DNA from 4 places in the Enterobacter sp. R4-368 genome. Region 4 is predicted to be linked to each of the others. Evidence: predicted binding sites of a transcription regulator. Region 4 holds the regulator's gene; each other region holds the start of a gene.
What was found. Region 4 encodes PurR, which represses purine synthesis genes. Its sites were predicted from a motif close to CANGCAAACGTTTGCNTG; they were not measured.
Positions count from the first base shown of each region.

Region 1 (5,840 bases), 2.5 Mb from region 4:
GCATGCCTCACAGCACACCTTCGCAGGCTTACAGAACGCTCCCCTACCCAACAACGCATAAGCGTCGCTGCCGCAGCTTCGGTGCATGGTTTAGCCCCGTTACATCTTCCGCGCAGGCCGACTCGACCAGTGAGCTATTACGCTTTCTTTAAATGATGGCTGCTTCTAAGCCAACATCCTGGCTGTCTGGGCCTTCCCACATCGTTTCCCACTTAACCATGACTTTGGGACCTTAGCTGGCGGTCTGGGTTGTTTCCCTCTTCACGACGGACGTTAGCACCCGCCGTGTGTCTCCCGTGATAACATTCTCCGGTATTCGTAGTTTGCATCGGGTTGGTAAGCCCGGGATGGCCCCCTAGCCGAAACAGTGCTCTACCCCCGGAGATGAATTCACGAGGCGCTACCTAAATAGCTTTCGGGGAGAACCAGCTATCTCCCGGTTTGATTGGCCTTTCACCCCCAGCCACAAGTCATCCGCTAATTTTTCAACATTAGTCGGTTCGGTCCTCCAGTTAGTGTTACCCAACCTTCAACCTGCCCATGGCTAGATCACCGGGTTTCGGGTCTATACCCTGCAACTTAACGCCCAGTTAAGACTCGGTTTCCCTTCGGCTCCCCTATGCGGTTAACCTTGCTACAGAATATAAGTCGCTGACCCATTATACAAAAGGTACGCAGTCACACCCGAAGGTGCTCCCACTGCTTGTACGTACACGGTTTCAGGTTCTTTTTCACTCCCCTCGCCGGGGTTCTTTTCGCCTTTCCCTCACGGTACTGGTTCACTATCGGTCAGTCAGGAGTATTTAGCCTTGGAGGATGGTCCCCCCATATTCAGACAGGATACCACGTGTCCCGCCCTACTCATCGAGCTCACAGCCTGTGTGCTTTTGTGTACGGGGCTGTCACCCTGTATCGCGCGACTTTCCAGACGCTTCCACTAACACACAAGCTGATTCAGGCTCTGGGCTGCTCCCCGTTCGCTCGCCGCTACTGGGGGAATCTCGGTTGATTTCTTTTCCTCGGGGTACTTAGATGTTTCAGTTCCCCCGGTTCGCCTCATTAACCTATGGATTCAGTTAATGATAGTGTGACGAGTCACACTGGGTTTCCCCATTCGGACATCGCCGGTTATAACGGTTCATATCACCTTACCGGCGCTTTTCGCAGATTAGCACGTCCTTCATCGCCTCTGACTGCCAGGGCATCCACCGTGTACGCTTAGTCGCTTAACCTCACAACCCGAAGATGTTTCGTGAACATCCGCGTGTCGCGAAAATTTGAGAGACTCACAGAACAGTTCGCACTGTTCAGTGTTTCAATTTTCAGCTTGATCCAGATTTTTAAAGAGCAAATATCTCAAACATGACTCGTGAGTCAGTTTTGAGATACATCGGCAGGTGACTTTCACTCACAAACCAGCAAGTGGCGTCCCCTGGGAGGTTTGACCTCATCAGTTAACGCGTGGCGTCCCCTAGGGGATTCGAACCCCTGTTACCGCCGTGAAAGGGCGGTGTCCTGGGCCTCTAGACGAAGGGGACGTAAAGTCTCGCTCGCAAGACGCCTTGCTATTCACTTTTCATCAGACAATCTGTGTGGACACTGCAGGGGCAGGTTCTTTAAGGTAAGGAGGTGATCCAACCGCAGGTTCCCCTACGGTTACCTTGTTACGACTTCACCCCAGTCATGAATCACAAAGTGGTAAGCGCCCTCCCGAAGGTTAAGCTACCTACTTCTTTTGCAACCCACTCCCATGGTGTGACGGGCGGTGTGTACAAGGCCCGGGAACGTATTCACCGTGGCATTCTGATCCACGATTACTAGCGATTCCGACTTCATGGAGTCGAGTTGCAGACTCCAATCCGGACTACGACGCACTTTATGAGGTCCGCTTGCTCTCGCGAGGTCGCTTCTCTTTGTATGCGCCATTGTAGCACGTGTGTAGCCCTGGTCGTAAGGGCCATGATGACTTGACGTCATCCCCACCTTCCTCCAGTTTATCACTGGCAGTCTCCTTTGAGTTCCCGGCCTAACCGCTGGCAACAAAGGATAAGGGTTGCGCTCGTTGCGGGACTTAACCCAACATTTCACAACACGAGCTGACGACAGCCATGCAGCACCTGTCTCACAGTTCCCGAAGGCACCAATCCATCTCTGGAAAGTTCTGTGGATGTCAAGACCAGGTAAGGTTCTTCGCGTTGCATCGAATTAAACCACATGCTCCACCGCTTGTGCGGGCCCCCGTCAATTCATTTGAGTTTTAACCTTGCGGCCGTACTCCCCAGGCGGTCTATTTAACGCGTTAGCTCCGGAAGCCACGCCTCAAGGGCACAACCTCCAAATAGACATCGTTTACGGCGTGGACTACCAGGGTATCTAATCCTGTTTGCTCCCCACGCTTTCGCACCTGAGCGTCAGTCTTCGTCCAGGAGGCCGCCTTCGCCACCGGTATTCCTCCAGATCTCTACGCATTTCACCGCTACACCTGGAATTCTACCTCCCTCTACGAGACTCAAGCCTGCCAGTTTCGGATGCAGTTCCCAGGTTGAGCCCGGGGATTTCACATCCGACTTGACAGACCGCCTGCGTGCGCTTTACGCCCAGTAATTCCGATTAACGCTTGCACCCTCCGTATTACCGCGGCTGCTGGCACGGAGTTAGCCGGTGCTTCTTCTGCGGGTAACGTCAATGAATAAGGTTATTAACCTTACTCCCTTCCTCCCCGCTGAAAGTACTTTACAACCCGAAGGCCTTCTTCATACACGCGGCATGGCTGCATCAGGCTTGCGCCCATTGTGCAATATTCCCCACTGCTGCCTCCCGTAGGAGTCTGGACCGTGTCTCAGTTCCAGTGTGGCTGGTCATCCTCTCAGACCAGCTAGGGATCGTCGCCTAGGTGAGCCGTTACCCCACCTACTAGCTAATCCCATCTGGGCACATCTGATGGCAAGAGGCCCGAAGGTCCCCCTCTTTGGTCTTGCGACGTTATGCGGTATTAGCTACCGTTTCCAGTAGTTATCCCCCTCCATCAGGCAGTTTCCCAGACATTACTCACCCGTCCGCCACTCGTCACCCGAGAGCAAGCTCTCTGTGCTACCGTTCGACTTGCATGTGTTAGGCCTGCCGCCAGCGTTCAATCTGAGCCATGATCAAACTCTTCAATTTAAAAGTTTGATGCTCAATGAATTAAACTTCGTAATGAATTACGTGTTCACTCGTTGAGACTTGGTATTCATTTTTCGTCCGAGGACGTCAAGAATCCAGTCACCCTGAGTGCCCACACAGATTGTCTGATAAATTGTTAAAGAGCAGGTGCGACGCGCTTTAGCGCTCTGTCGCGAGGTGGCGTATATTACGCTTTCCTCTTTCAGAGTCAACCCTGATTTTCAGGATTTTTTCTCTTCAACCGAACCGGCTGTTTGTGTGAAGTGATTCACATCCGCCGTGTCGATGGAGGCGCATTATAGGGAGTTCTCCGCCCCCCGCAATAGAAAAATGACATAAAAATGACTGACTGCTGCATTCCACAACAAAACCCGCCTTTATACCCATTTACACACAGACTTATCCACAATCCGGCAAAAGTACAAAAATTCGCGAGCGCTACGCAAACGTTTTCGTTACAATGCCCGCGCAAAAAACATGAGCCCTCGCTGGGGCATTAGCTAAGTTTTAGGGTCAATAAAGATCCTAATATTTAGCTAACGCTCTCTGTTAAAGACAAATCCAGGGGATTTACCATGCAACAACGTCGTCCAGTCCGCCGCGCTTTGCTCAGTGTTTCTGACAAGGCCGGTATTGTCGAATTCGCACAGGCGCTCTCTCAGCGTGGCGTAGAACTGCTCTCTACCGGCGGCACCGCGCGTCTGCTGGCGGAAAAAGGTCTGCCAGTGACTGAAGTTTCCGACTACACCGGTTTTCCGGAAATGATGGATGGACGCGTGAAAACCCTGCATCCGAAAGTACATGGCGGCATTCTGGGTCGTCGCGGGCAGGATGACGCAATCATGGCAGAACATGCAATTGCGCCGATCGATATGGTGGTCGTTAACCTTTATCCATTCGCCGAGACCGTCGCGCGTGAAGGTTGCTCACTGGAAGATGCGGTAGAGAATATTGATATCGGCGGTCCGACTATGGTGCGCTCCGCCGCGAAGAACCATAAAGATGTCGCTATCGTTGTAAAGAGCAGCGACTACACCGCCATTATTAATGAAATGGATGCCAACGAAGGTTCACTTCTGCTTGCCACCCGTTTCGACCTGGCGATTAAAGCGTTTGAACACACCGCGGCGTACGACAGCATGATTGCCAACTACTTCGGCAGCCTGGTTCCGGCCTATCACGGCGAAAGAAAAGAACCCGCCGGTCGCTTCCCGCGTACCCTGAATCTGAACTTCATTAAAAAGCAGGATATGCGCTACGGCGAAAACAGCCACCAGCAAGCCGCCTTCTATATAGAAGAAGAGATCAAAGAGGCCTCCGTTGCCACCGCGCAGCAGCTGCAAGGCAAAGCGCTCTCCTATAACAATATTGCCGACACCGATGCGGCGCTGGAGTGCGTGAAAGAGTTCAGCGAACCGGCGTGTGTGATTGTGAAACACGCCAATCCTTGCGGCGTTGCGGTTAGCGGTTCAATTCTGGAGGCTTACGATCGCGCTTATAAAACCGATCCAACCTCCGCATTCGGCGGCATCATCGCTTTTAACCGTGAGCTGGACGCTGAAACCGCCCAGGCGATCATTTCTCGCCAGTTTGTTGAAGTGATCATCGCCCCGTCCGCCAGCGAAGAGGCGCTGAAAATTACCGCCGCTAAGCAGAATGTCCGCGTACTGGTCTGCGGCGAGTGGACGCAGCGTGTTCCGGGACTCGATTTCAAACGCGTCAACGGCGGTCTGCTGGTTCAGGACAGAGATCTCGGCATGGTAAGCGCAAGTGAACTGCTCGTCGTCAGCAAACGCCAACCGACCGAGCAGGAGCTGCGTGATGCGCTGTTCTGCTGGAAAGTAGCGAAATTCGTCAAATCCAACGCCATTGTCTACGCGAAAGAAAACATGACCATCGGCATTGGCGCAGGCCAGATGAGCCGCGTCTACTCGGCGAAAATCGCCGGGATCAAAGCCGGTGACGAAGGACTGGAAGTGAAAGGTTCCGCCATGGCTTCTGACGCGTTCTTCCCGTTCCGCGACGGCATTGATGCCGCCGCCGCTGTTGGCGTGACCTGCGTTATTCAGCCTGGCGGCTCCATCCGCGATGACGAAGTCATTGCCGCCGCCGACGAACACGGCATTGCGATGATTTTCACCGACATGCGTCACTTCCGCCATTAATCCACGGAGCAGACAATGAAAGTATTAGTAATTGGCAACGGCGGGCGCGAACACGCGCTGGCATGGAAAGCCGCGCAGTCACCGCTGGTTGATACCGTTTTTGTCGCACCGGGTAACGCCGGTACGGCACTGGAACCGACGCTGCAAAACGTCGCGATTGGCGCAACCGACATCCCGGCGCTGCTGAGCTTTGCGCAGAACGAGAAGATCGATCTGACTATCGTTGGCCCGGAAGCACCGCTGGTAATCGGCGTGGTCGACGCGTTTCGCGCGGCCGGTCTGAAGATTTTTGGCCCAACGCAGGGTGCCGCGCAGCTGGAAGGCTCCAAAGCATTCACCAAAGACTTCCTCGCGCGCCACAATATTCCGACCGCCGAGTACCAGAATTTTACCGACATCGAGCCTGCGCTGGCTTACCTGCGTGAGAAAGGCGCGCCTATCGTGATCAAGGCCGATGGTCTGGCGGCGGGCAAAGGCGTGATCGTCGCCATGACGCTCGAAGAAGCCGAAGCA
Region 1 covers NC_021500.1:3,291,735-3,297,574, reverse strand. Annotated here, with positions in the region: rRNA gene H650_RS15540 (23S ribosomal RNA) at 1-1,232, opposite strand, end outside; tRNA gene H650_RS15535 (tRNA-Glu) at 1,463-1,538, opposite strand; rRNA gene H650_RS15530 (16S ribosomal RNA) at 1,623-3,162, opposite strand; gene purH (bifunctional phosphoribosylaminoimidazolecarboxamide formyltransferase/IMP cyclohydrolase) at 3,738-5,327, shown strand; gene purD (phosphoribosylamine--glycine ligase) at 5,343-5,840, shown strand, end outside.
Region 1: a site for PurR is predicted at 3,602-3,619, ahead of purH (bifunctional phosphoribosylaminoimidazolecarboxamide formyltransferase/IMP cyclohydrolase). Genes of this name have one in related genera too.

Region 2 (5,840 bases), 1.5 Mb from region 4:
GATCGTAGTACTCCTCCAGCAACGGCACGAGCCACGCGAAGTGTTCCTCGGTACTGCCGCTACGCTGCTGCTGGCTCAGCGCGTTCTCCAGATGTTGCGTCAATTCCGCGTAGCGCTGTAATCCCAGGCGGCGGCGAATGGCAAAAAGCCCGTGACGCAGATATTCGGCATACTGACGCCAGCCCTCTTCCTCACCGTCGCGGGTGATAAACGCCGCGTGCATCTCTACGAAATAGTCGACGCGTAAACGCTCCAGGCGTTGTGCAAAGGGATCTTCCACTACCACCAGCGGCGATTGCGCCATTCTCTCGCGCACCACGGCTGGCAGATGGTTCGCCCCAATCGCGGCGTTTTCGTCTTCCAGCAGCCAGAACGCGGGCGTCACTTTCAGTAGCGCCGCTGCCAGCTGGTTTTCGAAACTGGCCTGCGAGCGCTGCGGTTGCAGCGTCCGGCCAAACGAGGAACCGCGATGCCGGGCGAGCCCTTCAAGGTCGATGCCGTTACGCTGCGAACGCACCAGCAACGTTTTGCCGCTTCCCGTGCAGCCACCCACCAGCAGCGCCGGGCGTTGCATGCATTGCTGCGTTGCTTCGATGGCGGCCTGGCGCAGCGCTTTATAACCGCCGACCACCAGCGGATAGTCCACCTGGCATTCTCGCAGCCATTGCTGAACGATATGCGAACGCTGACCACCGCGGGCGCAACAAAGATAACCCTGCGGATATTGCGCGCAGGCTTGCCGCCATGCTTCGATGCGTTGTTTACGGGCTTTCGCCATTGACCAGTTGATGCCCCAGACGAAGCGCGGCTTCCGCGCCTTCGCGTTTATAGCAAGTGCCTACCGCCGCGCGTTCATGGTCGTTCATTAAGGGTAGATTGATAGCCGCAGGCATGGCACCTTTGGCGAACTCAACCGGTGCACGAACATCAATAAGAGGCGTTTCATCCCGCAGGAGGGCGAGATAATCCGTGGTGTCGTTCATTGGGCTTCCTTCTGCAAAACGCTGGTGGTAATCCCACCAGCGTGCAGATTTTACGCCCCGAACAAGGGAGATCAATTCCCCGGCGGGAGATTACTGCAGTTTTGACTGTGCCCAGGCAATGCCGCTTGCGTACTCGGGCGGCAGGAGTGGCACCAGCGCTTCCAGCGTGGCACTCAGACGCGCCATGTCATCATCGTTCAGGTTCAAATGACCCACTTTGCGCCCCGGACGCACCTCTTTGTCGTACCAGTGCAAATGCACCAGCGGCAGTTTCAACCAGTCGTAATTCAGATCGCTGCCTATCAGGTTGATCATCACCGACGGGCTGTTGACCACCGGCGGCGGTAACGGCAGATCCACCACCGCGCGCAGATGCAGTTCAAACTGGCTGATAGAAGCACCGTTCTGCGTCCAGTGGCCGCTGTTGTGCACGCGCGGCGCCAGCTCGTTAATCAGCAACCCACCCGGTGTGACAAAGCACTCCATCGCCATCACGCCGACGTAGTTCAGCTCATGCATGATGGCAGAAAGCATGTTTTCCGCCTGCTGTTGCTGAGCGGCGTTAGCCTGCGGGAAAACCACGCTGGTACGCAAAATGCCATCCTGATGCAGGTTATGCGTCAACGGGTAGAAAACGGTACTGCCATCACGCGCACGCGCGCCGACCAGCGATACTTCACCGGAAAAATTGATGCCCTGTTCGACAATGCACTCACCGTAGCAGTCGTCCGGCAACTGATCCGTTTCGCCTGTGCGTAAACGCCACTGCCCACGACCGTCATAGCCCCCCACGCGGCGCTTAACAATCGCCAGCTCGCCCAGGCGGGAAAACACGGCGGGCCATTCGCTTTTATTCGCCAGCAGCTGCCACGGTGCCGTAGCCAGTTCGAGTTTGTCGAATAACTGTTTTTGCGTCAGGCGATCGGCAATGATCGGGAACACATCACGGTTAACAAACGCCGGATGGCGCGCCAGCTCGCGCGTTAACGCTGTTTCCGGCCAACGCTCAATTTCGGCGGTGATAACACTCTGTTGAAACGGCACCGCTTCCGGCGCGTCATCCAGCCCAACCGGCCAGACCGCGATGCTGAGCGGTTCACCGGCCTGGCGCAACATCCGGCCAAGCTGGCCGTTGCCTAATACGCAAACCTGTTTCATGCCGCGCCTCTCGGATCCGGATTATCCAGCACCTCATCGGTCTGAGATTTGCGCCAGTCCGCCAGACGCTGGTGCAGTTGCGCGTCATGCTGCGCCAGGATCTGTGCGGCCAGCAGCGCGGCGTTGGCCGCACCGGCTTTGCCAATTGCCAGCGTTCCCACCGGAATGCCGCGCGGCATCTGCACAATAGAGTAAAGGCTGTCCACACCGCTTAACGCCGCGCTTTGTACCGGCACACCCAGTACCGGCACCAGTGTTTTCGCCGCGATCATGCCCGGCAGATGCGCCGCGCCGCCGGCACCGGCAATAATCACCTGGTAACCGTTTTGTTCCGCACTTTCGGCGAAGCTAAACAGTTTATCCGGGGTGCGGTGTGCGGAGACGATTTCAACATGGTGCGGAACGTTCAGGGTATCGAGGATTTCTGCGGCGAATTGCATGGTGGCCCAGTCGCTTTTCGAGCCCATAACAATGGCGATGCGCGCCGGTTGGTTGCTTGAAGACATACGTCTCAAAACTCCTGTGGGTGTGCTTCAGACTACATAAGAGGGCACAGAGAATAGCATGTAAAACGGGCAAGGAAAACGGTTGCGTAGCGATGTTTCGCGCGTTTGACGCGTAATCACAAGCGTATTCAGAAAGGGAAATGAATCAGTTCGACATCGCTTTCGCTGACGCGCACCATCGAACCTTCGCTGTGCCATGCGCCCAAAACGGCACGGAAAGCGGGCGCGTTATTTGCGGTGAGTTCATGCACTGCTGGGCGATGGGTATGACCGTGGATCAACCACTGCACCTGGTGTTTTTCCATGGCTTCCACCACGGCGTGCTGGTTTACATCCATAATCGAAAGCGACTTGCTGCTGTTGGCGGCTTTACTGCCGGCGCGCATTTTCGCGGCGATACGTCGGCGAATAAACAGCGGCAGGGTGAGGAACAGCTTTTGCAGCCAGGGCTGGTGCACTTTGGCGCGAAAGGCCTGATAACCGGCATCATCGGTGCAGAGCGTATCGCCATGCATAATCAGCACGCTACGGCCATACAAATTGAGCACCTGTTCCTGAGGTAACAACTGCATACCGCAGGCTTGCGCGAAGCGTTGACCAAGCAGGAAATCACGGTTGCCGTGAATGAAATAGCAGGGGACACCGCTATCGACAACGGCTTTGATCGCCTGGGCTATTTGCTGATGTAGCGGGTTCGGATCGTCGTCGCCGATCCACGCTTCAAACAAATCGCCCAAAATGTAGAGCGCATCGGCTTCACGCGCTGTACCGGCCAGAAAACGCAGAAAACCGGCGGTGATCGCCGGTTCTTCTGTTTGCAGATGCAAATCTGCGATAAAGAGTGTCGCCACCAATTACTCGCTGACGTCCACGCTTTCAATCACCACATCTTCTTTCGGCACGTCCTGGTGCATGCCGCTGCGGCCGGTGGAAACGCCTTTGATCTTGTCAACAACGTCCATGCCTTCAACTACTTCGGCAAACACGCAGTAGCCCCAGCCCTGCATGCTTTCGCCGCTGAAGTTCAGGAAGTCGTTATCAGCCACGTTGATGAAGAACTGTGCGGTAGCGGAGTGCGGAGCCTGAGTACGCGCCATTGCCAGCGTACCACGGGTGTTTTTCAGACCGTTGTTGGCTTCGTTTTTGATTGGGTCTTTGGTGACTTTCTGGTTCATGCCCGGTTCGAAACCGCCGCCCTGAATCATAAAGCCATTGATAACACGGTGGAAAATCGTGTTGTTGTAGAAACCTTCACGGCAGTAGTCCAGGAAGTTTTTAACTGTTTCAGGCGCTTTGTCATCAAAGGTTTTGATTACGATGTCGCCGTGATTAGTGTGGAAAGTAACCATTATTGCATCCTGTTCTGATAGTGTAGTGCGTAGACCCGCCAGTGGGTCAGAGATAGTCGCTTGTTATAGCATAACCGCGAGGCTGGATCACCTTGCAAAGTGTGCTGCTTCGGGTTTGAATTACGGGTAATATATGCGGTTTTCGTTCCACACACGTCCACATGGAATCTTCGATGTTAAAAATCTTTAATACACTGACGCGCCAAAAAGAGGAATTCAAACCTATCCATGCCGGGGAAGTCGGCATGTACGTGTGTGGTATTACCGTTTACGATCTCTGTCATATCGGTCACGGCCGTACCTTTGTCGCTTTTGACGTGGTATCCCGCTATTTGCGTTTTCTCGGCTATAAGCTGAAATATGTCCGCAATATTACCGATATTGACGACAAAATCATTAAGCGCGCTAATGAGAATGGCGAAAGTTTTGTCGCGCTGGTCGACCGGATGATCGTTGAGATGCATAAGGATTTTGACGCGCTCAATATCCTGCGCCCGGATAGCGAACCGCGCGCAACGCACCATATTGCAGAAATTATTGAAATTACACAGCGCCTGCTGGATCGCGAACATGCGTACGTGGCTGAAAACGGCGATGTGATGTTCTCGGTGCCGACGGATCCGACTTATGGTCAGCTTTCGCGTCAGGATCTGGATCAGTTGCAGGCGGGGGCACGCGTCGAAGTCGCGGAAGTAAAACGCAACCCGATGGACTTCGTGCTGTGGAAAATGTCCAAGCCTGGCGAGCCGAGCTGGCCATCGCCGTGGGGCGAAGGGCGTCCCGGCTGGCACATTGAGTGTTCGGCGATGAACTGCAAACAGCTGGGTTCGCATTTCGATATCCACGGTGGCGGTTCCGATCTGATGTTCCCGCACCACGAAAACGAAATCGCCCAGTCAACCTGTGCGCATGACGGCGAGTACGTAAATTACTGGATGCACTCCGGCATGGTGATGGTTGATCGCGAGAAGATGTCAAAATCGCTCGGCAACTTCTTTACCGTGCGTGACGTGCTGAAGTATTACGACGCGGAAACCGTGCGCTACTTCCTGATGTCCGGTCACTATCGCAGCCAGTTGAACTACAGCGAAGAGAACCTGAAACAGGCGCGTTCTGCGCTGGAGCGTCTGTACAACGCGCTGCGTGGTACGGATAGCAATAACGCCGAACATCGTTATTTTGAGAACGGTGAATTGTTCCAGAAACGCTTCTGCGACGCCATGGATGACGACTTCAACACCCCGGAAGCCTATTCTGTGCTGTTTGACCTCGCGCGCGAAGTGAATACGCTGAAGCATGACGGGGATGCGCTGGGCGCAAATGCGGCGGCGAAAAAGCTGCGTGAACTGGCGGGCGTTTTGGGTCTGCTGGAGCAGGATCCGGATCTCTTCCTGCAAAGCGGCGCGCAGGCGGATGACAGCGAAGTGGCTGAGATCGAAAAGCTTATCCAGCAGCGCCTCGATGCGCGTAAAGCGAAAGACTGGGCGGCAGCCGATGCCGCGCGTGACCGTCTGAACGAGATGGGTATCGTGCTGGAAGATGGCCCGCAGGGCACGACCTGGCGTCGTAAGTAAGAAAAAAAGCGGCTTCGGCCGCTTTTTTGTTGTCTCTTCAAAACCACTGGCGGTGGTTGATATTTATCCCCGCCGCATTTTCCATAACAGCAGCACCAGAATCACACCCGGTAGCCACACCCACAGCAACTCCGAAATGATCACCTGGTGACCATACGGCGTGTTATAGCGCGACAGCGCAAACGGCGCGACTTTGATCACCTGCCACGGCGCGAAGAACCGTTCATCCGACCACGGCCACAGCCAGCCGACGCCTTTCCCACCGGTAGT
Region 2 covers NC_021500.1:4,271,616-4,277,455, forward strand. Annotated here, with positions in the region: partial or broken gene mnmH (tRNA 2-selenouridine(34) synthase MnmH) at 1-983, opposite strand, end outside; gene purK (5-(carboxyamino)imidazole ribonucleotide synthase) at 1,074-2,141, opposite strand; gene purE (5-(carboxyamino)imidazole ribonucleotide mutase) at 2,138-2,647, opposite strand; gene lpxH (UDP-2,3-diacylglucosamine diphosphatase) at 2,776-3,498, opposite strand; gene ppiB (peptidylprolyl isomerase B) at 3,502-3,996, opposite strand; gene cysS (cysteine--tRNA ligase) at 4,170-5,570, shown strand; gene H650_RS19920 (metal-dependent hydrolase) at 5,634-5,840, opposite strand, start outside.
Region 2: a site for PurR is predicted at 2,719-2,736, ahead of purE (5-(carboxyamino)imidazole ribonucleotide mutase). Genes of this name have one in related genera too.

Region 3 (5,840 bases), 2.3 Mb from region 4:
GACGATAAGTTCTTCAACTAACGCCTCCTCACTGATGGTGAGTATTACATTCAGAGTTTCCAGCGTTAGCATTGCCGCGCCTGTTGGATCTGCGCTCTGACATCCTGCAGGCTGGCTTCAATGCGACCTAACCAGTCGGCGGCAATAAACAGGCATTTTTGCTGTTCGCTAAAGCGGGTGTGCTGCTGGTGCCAGGTATTGTCCAGTGCTTCCAGTTGTTGCTTGATCTCTTCCGGCACATTTTCAGTGGTACTGCCACCGGGCAGGGCAAGACGCGATCCTTGCAGGCTGACGTCGCGGATCAACAGATGCAGGCTGGTATCCACTTCCAGATTCAGCACTTGCGCAAAACCAATGCCGTTGAGTTTGCCGTGGATCTCACCGCCTTTCGCCAGCCACTGCTCCAGCGCACCGCGTTCAATAGTGACGTGGATAACCTGCAAATCATGCAGTTTTAACGGCTGTTGCAGAAGGAGGGTCAACACCGGTTCGGTTAAACCGGCGGGTAACTCATAATGCGGCTTACGGCTGAACATCCCGCCCTGACGGCTCACTTTGAGTGCTGTTTTGTCGCTTTGTTGTTGCTGAAGTTGCAGGTGGCGCTGCGAAATTGTGGTGAGCTGCGCAATCATCGATTGCTGCTGCCAGGCGTGCCCGGTCATCAATACTTCCAGTTGCTGTTCCAGCAGACGCATGCCTTCCGCATCGTGCCACAGGCAATCTTTCAGCAGGATTAAATCAATCGGCGCGACTGCATCGCGACCGCTGAAAAAGGCGCTGGCCTGTAACAGGCGGATAGCCTTTTTCCAGCGACGATCGGAAACATACGGCGCGCTCGGCAACGCATCAAGCTGCTGGCGCAACGTATAAATAAGCTCAAAGACATTATCCGGCAGTTTGACCTTGCCAATCTCCTGTTGCCAGCTGGCGTACTCTTCATCGGTGATTTGCAACTCAGCTGGCACCGGATTGTCGTTCTCATCCTGCTGGCTAATCAGCATCGAGCGGAAATTGCCCTTCTCCTGCACTTTGTCGAGCCACAGGCGAATCAACATGCGGTCATACAGCGCTTCAAGGCTGCTGTCTGCTTCGGGCAGTTCGTTTGAGGCGGCCACCAGCAGGCGCATGGGGATTTTCTCTTCGCTGGCACCATTGCGAAAACGCCGTTCGTTAATTGCGGTCAGCAGGGTGTTGAGAATGGCCGGACCTGCTTTCCAGATCTCATCCAGAAAGACAATTTCAGCTTCCGGTAAATAGCCGGTGGTTAAACGCTCATAGCGGCCTTCATCTTTCAGCGCCTGAATGGAAAGCGGGCCAAACACCTCTTCCGGTGTGGAGAAACGGGTCATCAAATATTCAAAAGCGCGGGCATGTTTGAAGGCAAACTTCAGACGGCGAGCAATCAGGCTTTTGGCAATGCCCGGCGGACCAAGAAGAAACACACTCTCACCGCTTAGTGCCGCCAGCAAACACAGGCGAATGGCGTGGCTGCGCTCGAAGAGTCCTTTTTCCAGTGCGCTGCTTAAGCGGGAAATTCTTTCTGCTAATAAATGTGAGTGAGCCATAATAGATTTGCGTCCTTTCGCCGTGTTATCCGGCTTGCAAAAGCGAGTATAGACGTTCCTGAAAGGGCTTGTAATAGACTGAAGAACGGCTTTATTTTCTTTGCGCCAGATTAATGTGGCCGCATTTAGGGGTACGATTTCGCAAATAATCGTGCATACTGTGCGCTTTTTGTGGGCCAAGGGACTAAGCACACATTGTGGCATTCAATTAAAAGATTAGTCTATGAGCACTGATAATAAGCAATCATTGCCCGCGGTTACGCTTGCGGCGATTGGGGTTGTCTACGGTGATATCGGTACCAGCCCGCTTTATACACTTCGTGAATGTTTGTCCGGTCAGTTCGGCTTTGGTGTTGAACGGGATGCTGTGTTCGGCTTTCTGTCGCTCATCTTCTGGCTGCTAATTTTCGTTGTCTCCATTAAGTACCTGACCTTTGTCATGCGGGCGGATAACGCCGGTGAAGGCGGGATCTTAACCCTCATGTCGCTGGCCGGGCGCAATACATCCGCAAGGATGACCTCGGTGCTGGTGATCATGGGACTGATTGGCGGCAGCTTCTTCTATGGCGAAGTGGTCATCACGCCCGCCATCTCGGTGATGTCGGCGATAGAGGGGCTGGAAATTATCGCGCCTTCGCTCGACGCCTGGATTGTGCCGCTGTCGATTGTGGTGTTAACCCTGCTGTTCGCGATCCAGAAACATGGTACTGGTCTTGTGGGTAAGCTGTTTGCGCCCATTATGCTGGCGTGGTTTTTGATTCTCGCGGTGCTCGGTGCACGCAGCATTATTGATAATCCTGAGGTGTTGCAGGCGCTGAACCCCGTTTGGGCGGTGAACTTCTTCCTGCAATATAAAGCTATCTCCTTTGTGGCGCTGGGCGCGGTGGTGCTGTCGATCACCGGGGTGGAAGCGCTGTATGCGGATATGGGCCACTTCGGTAAGCTGCCGATCCGCGTGGCGTGGTTTATCGTTGTGCTGCCGTCGCTGGTGCTGAACTACTTTGGCCAGGGCGCGTTGCTACTGAAAACGCCGGAAGCGATTAAAAACCCCTTCTTCCTGCTTGCGCCGGAATGGGCGCTGATCCCAATGCTGATTATCGCCACGCTGGCGACGGTGATTGCCTCGCAGGCGGTGATTTCCGGCGTGTTCTCGCTGACGCGCCAGGCCGTGCGTCTGGGGTATCTGGCACCGATGCGCATCATCCATACCTCGGAGATGGAATCCGGGCAGATCTATATCCCGTTCATTAACTGGCTGCTCTACTTTGCAGTGGTGCTGGTTATTGTCAGCTTTGAGCACTCCAGTAACCTGGCGGCGGCGTACGGTATCGCCGTAACCGGTACGATGGTGCTGACCTCCATTCTCTCCACCACGGTGGCGCGCAAAAACTGGCACTGGAACAAAGTGCTGGTGGGGCTGCTTCTGCTTTTATTCCTCTCTATCGATGTGCCGCTGTTCTCGGCGAACCTCGATAAAATCGTCTCCGGCGGTTGGTTGCCATTAACTTTGGGGCTGGTGATGTTCATGGTGATGACCACCTGGAAGAGCGAGCGTTTCCGCCTGCTGCGCCGTATGCATGAACACGGTAACTCTCTGGAGGCGATGATTGCCTCGCTGGAGAAATCACCGCCGGTGCGCGTACCGGGCACAGCGGTCTATATGTCGCGGGCATTGAACGTTATTCCGTTCGCGATGATGCATAACCTGAAGCACAACAAGGTGCTGCATGAGCGAGTGATCCTGCTGACCCTGCGTACTGAAGATGCGCCGTACGTGCACAATGTACGCCGGGTGCAGATTGAGCAATTGTCGCCGACTTTCTGGCGTGTGGTGGCGAGCTACGGCTGGCGCGAAACGCCAAATGTGGAAGAGGTGTTCCACCGTTGCGGGCTGGAAGGGCTGAACTGCCGCATGATGGAAACCTCGTTCTTTATGTCGCATGAGTCGTTAATTCTGGGCAAACGTCCCTGGTATTTGCGTCTGCGCGGTAAACTCTATCTGGTGCTGCAGCGCAACGCGCTACGCGCGCCAGACCAGTTTGAGATCCCGCCAAATAGGGTGATAGAACTGGGAACGCAGGTCGAAATTTAATGCTAATAAAACCCCTCTCTATGAGGGGTTTTTGCTATTAATTACTGTCTATTTCACTTAAAACAGGAAAGCTGTTTTTTTCATCATTTCGACAAGCGAAACGTTTCGATATCGATCACACTTCTGTAACGGCAAGATGGTTTTCTGCACATTCTTCGTACTACACTGCATCCAGCGAAACGTTTCGCTGATGGAGCATAAAAAATGAAAAAAGGTCGTGTGCTTAACGCTGATATCTCGTCAGTCATCTCTCGTCTTGGTCATACCGATTCGCTGGTGGTGTGTGATGCCGGGTTGCCGGTGCCGCGTAACACGCAACGTATTGATATGGCATTAACGCAGGGCGTGCCTTCCTTTATGCAAGTACTGGAAGTGGTGACGGCGGAAATGCAGGTTGAGTCCGCGATTATCGCCTCGGAGATTAAGCAGCATAATCCGCAGCTCCATGAAACGTTGCTCAAGCATATTGAGCAGCTGCAGCAACACCAGGGAAATAACATAGAAGTGCGGTACGTTACGCACGAGCAATTTAAAAAACACACCGCGGACAGTCATGCGGTGATTCGCAGCGGGGAGTGTTCCCCGTTTGCGAATATCATTCTCTGTGCTGGCGTGACCTTCTGAGGCCATCATGGACGCGTTACTACAACTCAAAGGCATCGACAAAGCCTTTCCCGGCGTAAAAGCCCTCTCCGGCGCGGCGCTGAATGTTTACCCAGGCCGCGTAATGGCGCTGGTGGGTGAAAACGGCGCCGGCAAATCAACGATGATGAAAGTGCTGACGGGTATCTACACCCGTGACGCCGGTTCGCTGCTGTGGTTAGGCAAAGAAACCACCTTCACCGGGCCGAAATCCTCCCAGGAAGCCGGTATTGGCATCATCCACCAGGAACTGAACCTGATCCCGCAACTCACCATTGCCGAGAACATCTTTCTCGGCCGCGAGTTTGTGAATCGCTTTGGCAAAATCGACTGGAAAAAGATGTTTGCCGAAGCTGACAAACTGCTGGCGAAGCTGAATCTGCGTTTTAAAAGCGAGCGGCTGGTCGGCGAACTGTCGATTGGCGATCAGCAGATGGTCGAAATCGCCAAAGTGATGAGCTACGAATCGCAGGTCATCATTATGGATGAGCCAACCGATGCCCTGACCGATACCGAAACCGAATCGCTGTTTCGTGTCATTCGCGAGCTGAAATCGCAGGGGCGCGGCATCGTCTATATTTCTCACCGCATGAAAGAGATCTTCGAGATTTGCGATGACGTGACCGTCTTTCGTGACGGGCAATTTATTGCCGAACGCGAAGTAGCCACGCTGACCGAAGATACGCTGATTGAAATGATGGTAGGCCGCAAACTGGAAGATCAATATCCGCGGCTGGATAAAGCGCCGGGCGAAATTCGCCTTACCGTTGATAAGCTCTGTGGGCCGGGCGTGGAAAACGTCAGTTTTACACTGCGTAAAGGCGAAATTCTTGGCGTGGCCGGATTGATGGGCGCGGGGCGCACCGAGCTGATGAAAGTGCTGTATGGCGCGCTGCCGCGCACCAGCGGTTATGTCACGCTCGACGGCCATGAAGTGATCACCCGCTCACCGCAGGACGGGCTGGCAAACGGTATTGTTTATATTTCGGAAGACCGCAAGCGCGATGGCTTAGTGCTCGGCATGTCCGTGAAAGAGAATATGTCGCTGACTGCGCTGCGTTATTTCAGCCATGCGGGCGGTACGCTGAAACACAAAGATGAGCAGCAGGCGGTAAATGATTTTATTCGTCTGTTTAATGTGAAAACGCCTTCTATGGAGCAGGCCATTGGTTTGCTCTCCGGCGGGAATCAGCAAAAAGTGGCGATTGCTCGCGGTCTGATGACGCGGCCGAAAGTGCTGATCCTCGACGAGCCGACGCGTGGTGTCGACGTTGGGGCGAAAAAAGAGATTTATCAGTTAATTAACCAGTTTAAGGCCGATGGCCTGAGCATCATTCTTGTCTCCTCTGAAATGCCGGAAGTGCTGGGCATGAGCGATCGCATAATGGTGATGCATGAAGGGCATCTCGGCGGTGAATTCACGCGCGAGCAGGCCACTCAGGAAGTGTTGATGGCTGCCGCTGTGGGCAAGCTTAATCGTGTGAATCAGGAGTAAAAAAGATGACTACCCAGGCTGTTTCTGGTCGCCGTTATTTCACCAA
Region 3 covers NC_021500.1:3,017,831-3,023,670, forward strand. Annotated here, with positions in the region: gene viaA (ATPase RavA stimulator ViaA) at 1-72, opposite strand, end outside; gene ravA (ATPase RavA) at 66-1,565, opposite strand; gene kup (low affinity potassium transporter Kup) at 1,789-3,657, shown strand; gene rbsD (D-ribose pyranase) at 3,862-4,281, shown strand; gene rbsA (ribose ABC transporter ATP-binding protein RbsA) at 4,289-5,794, shown strand; gene rbsC (ribose ABC transporter permease) at 5,800-5,840, shown strand, end outside.
Region 3: a site for PurR is predicted at 3,830-3,847, ahead of rbsD (D-ribose pyranase). Genes of this name have one in related genera too.

Region 4 (5,840 bases):
GTTCGCCATTGTAACGGTTCATAGGGGCATCGGAAAATAACATTTTGTTCACCGTTCATGATTTTATCGTCTGTCGGCAAAAGTTGCCTTAAGAATATGACTTAACTCAACTCGCCATCCCGCTTGCTGCCTAACTCTTGAGCACATAGAAACGTTTTGCTGCTTTTTTTTGCGCTTGTTAACGAAACGAAGCTATAGATGCAAAAACAGTATTAACTTTTGGGGTTTTTATGGATTAGAATCGACGAGTTTTAAAAAACCATTTGCAGGCATATTAAATGCTTGCCCTAACAGGGGATTGCTCAGTGGCGCGGATACCAAAAGCTTCAATCACGCTCTGTGCTTTGTTGTTCACCACGATTTCTTTCACGCCATTAGCGAGTGCCTCTGAACAGGCGCGAGCGTCGGCCGTGCAAAAATCGCATCTGGCGAAAGCATCCGAACGTAAGAAAAAAAATACATCACAAAAGACACCAAAGAAAAACAGTCGCAGTCCGGCAGAAAAAACCACCAGCAAAAAAACAACGGAGAGTAAAAAAGCTCCGGCAAACAAAAAAGTTACTACCAGCAAAAAAGCCAGCAAAATCACCTCGCGTCGTAATACATCCAGCCCGTTAAAAACCACCGCCGTCACCTGGACTGAGAAATGTACGCCGCGCAAAGGCCACAAGCCGCATTGTGTGAAGGTTAAAAGCACTAACGCCATCGCCGATGTGCATAAAGTTCGCATTCAAAAAGCACAAAAAACCGCCATGTCCAAGCTGATGAATCAGATTGGCAAGCCTTATCACTGGGGCGGCACCTCACCAAGCACCGGTTTCGATTGCAGCGGTCTGGTCTATTACGCATATAAGGATCTGGTGAAATTCCGTATTCCGCGTACCGCCAATGAAATGTATCACCTGCGCGATGCATCGCCGGTGAATGTGGCGGAACTGGAGAGCGGCGATCTGGTGTTCTTCCGTACCCAGGGCCGTGGTACCGCCGATCACGTGGGCGTGTACGTCGGTAATGGTAAATTCATTCAGTCTCCGCGTAGCGGCCAGGACATTCAGGTTACCTCGCTGAGTGAAGATTACTGGCAGCGCCATTATGTTGGCGCGCGTCGCGTCGTGACGCCGAAAACCATTCGCTGACCCCTCACCTGCCGCGCCTGCGGCAGGTAACTCCCTCTTTTGTCTGGCCTTTCGATTTGCTACCCTAATCCGCACATCCAGTAGGGCTATTGGGTGTTATTAAAATAATGAAAGGAGAATAGCAATGTCGTTTGAATTACCTGCATTACCGTATGCAAAAGACGCCCTGGCGCCGCATATCTCAGCCGAAACGCTGGAATACCACTATGGTAAACACCATCAGACGTATGTCACCAACCTCAACAACCTGATCAAAGGCAGCGCTTTTGAAGGTAAATCGCTGGAAGAGATTGTGAAAAGCAGCGAAGGCGGCGTGTTCAATAATGCAGCCCAGGTCTGGAATCATACTTTCTACTGGAACTGCCTGGCCCCGAATGCTGGCGGTGAACCGACCGGTGAGCTGGCGGCAGCTATCGCCAAATCATTCGGCAGCTTTGCCGAATTCAAAGCGCAATTCACCGATGCTGCGGTTAAAAACTTCGGTGCTGGCTGGACGTGGCTGGTGAAAAAAGCGGATGGCACATTAGCCATTGTTTCAACGTCTAATGCGGGCACTCCGCTGACAAGCGATGCAACCCCGCTGTTAACCGTCGATGTCTGGGAACATGCGTATTACATCGATTACCGTAATGCGCGTCCGAACTACCTCGAACATTTCTGGGCGCTGGTAAACTGGTCATTCGTGGCCAAAAATTTAGCGGCATAAACGCGGCATAAAACAAAGGAGGGGCTAGCCCCTCCTTTTTTGCATTTGTGCTATTTATTCTGCTGCGGCACAGGCACGTTCTGGCTGAGAGTGACCAGAGAACAGCACCACCAGCAGGCCCAGCCCGGCAATAATTGCCCCCATAACCGGGACGAAATCATAACCCAGCCCAGCGGAAATCACTGCCCCACCGGCTGCCGCGCCCAGCGCGTTACCGAGGTTAAAGGCACCGATATTGACTGAAGATGAAAGGCCCGGTGCTTCATGCGCAACGCGCATGACACGCATCTGCAACGGCGGAACCACCGCAAACGTCGCCGCGCCCCACACCACCATGCTGATGGCTGCGCCCACTTCACTGCGCGCCAGGAACGGGATCGCCAGCATGATGGCAATCAGCAGGATCAAAAAACCTTTCAGCGTGCCGGTGACCGAGCGATCCGCCAGTTTGCCGCCAAGATAATTACCAATGGAGAAACCAACGCCAATCAACACCAGCATCGCCGTCACAAAAACGGGAGTGGCATCGGTAATGGTGTGCAGTACCGGCGCAATGTAGGTATACAGCGTGAACATGGCGCCTGCGCCGAGCACGGTGGTCAGCAATGCGGACAACACTTGTGGGCGTACCAGTACCGACAGCTCTTTACGTACGTCCGGGCGCTCACCTGTGCCACCTTTCGGCAGCGAAAAGAACAGGCTTGCCATGGCAATCACACCCAGCCCGGCGGTGGCCATGAAGGACATACGCCAGCCAATGGTTTCACCCAGCCAGGTTGCGGCAGGCACACCGCCAATGTTAGCAATGGTCAGCCCCATAAACATGGTTGCCACTGCGCTGGCCTGCTTCTCTTTGGCGACAACGCTTGCCGCCACCACCGAGCCAAGACCAAAAAACGCGCCGTGGTTCAGGCTGGTGACGATCCGCGCCAGCATTAATGTGGCGTAATCCGGCGCAATCGCCGACAGCACGTTACCGAGCGTAAAAATCGCCATCAAAAAGATCAGGGCATTGCGTCTGCCGCGGTGAGACAGCAGCAATGTCATTAACGGCGCACCGACCATTACGCCGATAGCGTAGGCGCTAATCAGCATCCCCGCCGCCGGAATAGAAACGTCGACGCCGCGGGCAATAACCGGCAGTAATCCCATCGGGGAAAACTCGGTGGTACCAATGCCGAAGGCGCCAATCGCCAGGGCAAGCAAAGGGAAATTAATTTTCATCTGTGACTCCAAAATAGACATGCCGACTTGCGACCCTGTCGCTGAAGCCAAAAGTATGACAGCTATCACAAAAAACAGAAGTTAGCAGAATGACAAAAGATTATTGCAGAAGTGATAACAATGGCGGGGAAGAAAACCGAGGGAGAAAAGGCTCTCCCTCGCGATAGATCAATGCAGTGCAGCAGTCAGACCGCCGAAAACAATCAGGCTCAGAACGATGACGGTAGTGATTAAAGAATACTTCAGATCGGTGCTCATCAATTTTCCCCTTTTTAATTTCCCCACAAAAAGTGAGATAACGCATTTTTGCACAAATTATCTTAAAAATCTTGCGGGAATTCGCAGGAGAAACGTTTTAATACTTCCCCTTTTGCTCAAGATCAGACAAAATTCGACGCTAAATTTATTAGCGTACCGGCCATTGACTCCCCTCCTGACGTCCAGTGTCGTTTTCCCGGCGTACCGCACCCCCTTTGATGGGTACAGGGTGATTAAAGGCAAACGTTTACCTTAAGTATTATCAGGAGCTTATGATATGGTCTGGAGTGATATCTGATGGCAACGATTAAAGACGTAGCGAAACGAGCAAACGTTTCCACTACAACCGTATCACATGTAATTAACAAAACCCGTTTCGTCGCCGAAGAGACGCGCAACGCTGTGTGGGCGGCGATTAAAGAGTTGCACTATTCCCCCAGCGCCGTCGCCCGCAGCCTGAAAGTGAATCACACTAAATCGATCGGCTTGCTGGCCACCAGCAGTGAAGCGGCCTACTTTGCTGAAATTATTGAAGCCGTAGAGAAAAAGTGCTTCCAGAAGGGTTATACCCTGATCCTCGGCAATGCCTGGAATAGCCTCGAAAAACAGCGTGCTTATCTGTCGATGATGGCGCAAAAGCGCGTTGATGGTTTGCTGGTAATGTGTTCCGAATACCCGGAATCGCTGTTGAGCATGCTGGAAGAGTACCGCCATATTCCGATGGTAGTGATGGACTGGGGCGAAGCGAAGGCCGACTTTACGGATTCCGTTATTGATAACGCCTTTGAAGGCGGTTATATGGCCGGGCGCTACCTTATTGATCGCGGACACCGCGATATTGGCGTGATCCCCGGCCCGCTGGAGCGTAACACTGGCGCTGGCCGTCTGGCCGGCTTTATGAAAGCGATGGAAGAAGCCCTTATCAGCGTGCCGGAAAACTGGATCGTGCAGGGCGATTTCGAGCCGGAATCCGGCTATCGCGCGATGCAGCAAATCCTCAATCAGGCGCATCGCCCTACCGCAGTCTTTTGCGGCGGTGACATTATGGCGATGGGCGCACTGTGCGCTGCCGATGAGATGGGTTTACGCGTACCGCAGGATATTTCCCTGATTGGTTATGACAACGTACGTAACTCACGCTTCTTCACCCCGGCCCTGACCACGATTCACCAGCCGAAAGATTCGCTGGGAGAAACGGCGTTTACCATGCTGCTTGATCGTATCGTCAACAAGCGCGAAGAGTCGCAGTCTATTGAAGTACATCCGCGTCTGGTTGAACGCCGTTCCGTGGCCGATGGCCCGTTCCGCGACTACCGCCGCTAACCGCTTATTACGGAGCCGTTAATTCGGCTCCCGTAACCACTCGTCATTCAGCGTTTCGCTATCTCCCAGATATTCCAGCAGCCAGTTTAACGCCGGGGACGCCTCATTTTGTTGCCATGTCAGGCAGCACGCCGCATCCGGGAAGGGATTTTCCAGGGTCAGCGCAACCCAGTCACCGCTGTCGAGCCGCGGGCGGGCAAAGTGGGCCGGCACCATTCCCACGCATAACCCTGCCGATAAGCACGCCTCCGACGACGCCCAATCAGGAACAATCACGCGTTTCTGATTATCCAGCAGCCAGGTAATACGTTTCGGCAACGAGCGGGACGTATCTTCCTGGATAAGTGAAGGCCAGTTGCGCAAGGTATCGTCGCTAAGCGGGCCTGCCAGTGACGCCAGCGGATGGCGACTGGAAACCACGCATTTCCAGCTCAGCATTCCCATATCGCGAAACGCATAACGCCCACCGACGGGAATAGCCTGCGTTGCGCCGATCGCCAGCTCCACCCGCCCGTCAGCAAGCGCATCCCAGACACCGTTAAAGACTTCCTGGTAGACCTGCAACTCAACATCACTGAAATGTCGATAGAAATCGACGATTAATTGCCGGGTACGTTCAGGTTTTACGATGTTGTCGACGGCGATCGCCAGTTGCCCGCGCCAGCCGTTGGCAATTTGCTGGCACTGCTGACGGGTGATCTGCATTTTTTTGATAACAGCTCGCCCTTCTTTCAAAAACCAGACTCCGGCAGGCGTAAGCTCAACATCCCGATGGCGGCGTTCAAACAGCGGAACAGCCAGCCACTCTTCAAGTTGCCGCACGGTATAGCTCACCGCAGAAGGTACACGGTGTAACTCCTGCGCCGCACCGCTAAAACTGCCATTGCGCGCGACAGCATCAACCACTTCCAGCGAATATTCTGACCACATAATCTGCCTGCAAAAAATTTGAAACCACTACGCAAATATTAGCGTTTCACAAGCGCTAATGCACTCCTTACACTCGACAGCCCTGATTACCTGCAATTAAAGAGAAACACCAATGCAACCTGGCAACGGATTTTTAGTCTGGCTCGCGGGATTAAGCGTGCTCGGCTTTTTAGCCACTGATATGTACCTCCCCGCCTTCAGCGCGATACAGCAAGATTTAGACACATCGTCTGCGGTGGTTAGCGCGACTTTAAGCCTGTTTC
Region 4 covers NC_021500.1:726,829-732,668, forward strand. Annotated here, with positions in the region: gene H650_RS03305 (C40 family peptidase) at 306-1,136, shown strand; gene sodB (superoxide dismutase [Fe]) at 1,261-1,842, shown strand; gene H650_RS03315 (MFS transporter) at 1,897-3,066, opposite strand; gene cydH (cytochrome bd-I oxidase subunit CydH) at 3,235-3,324, opposite strand; gene purR (HTH-type transcriptional repressor PurR) at 3,622-4,647, shown strand; gene punR (DNA-binding transcriptional activator PunR) at 4,666-5,577, opposite strand; gene punC (purine nucleoside transporter PunC) at 5,690-5,840, shown strand, end outside.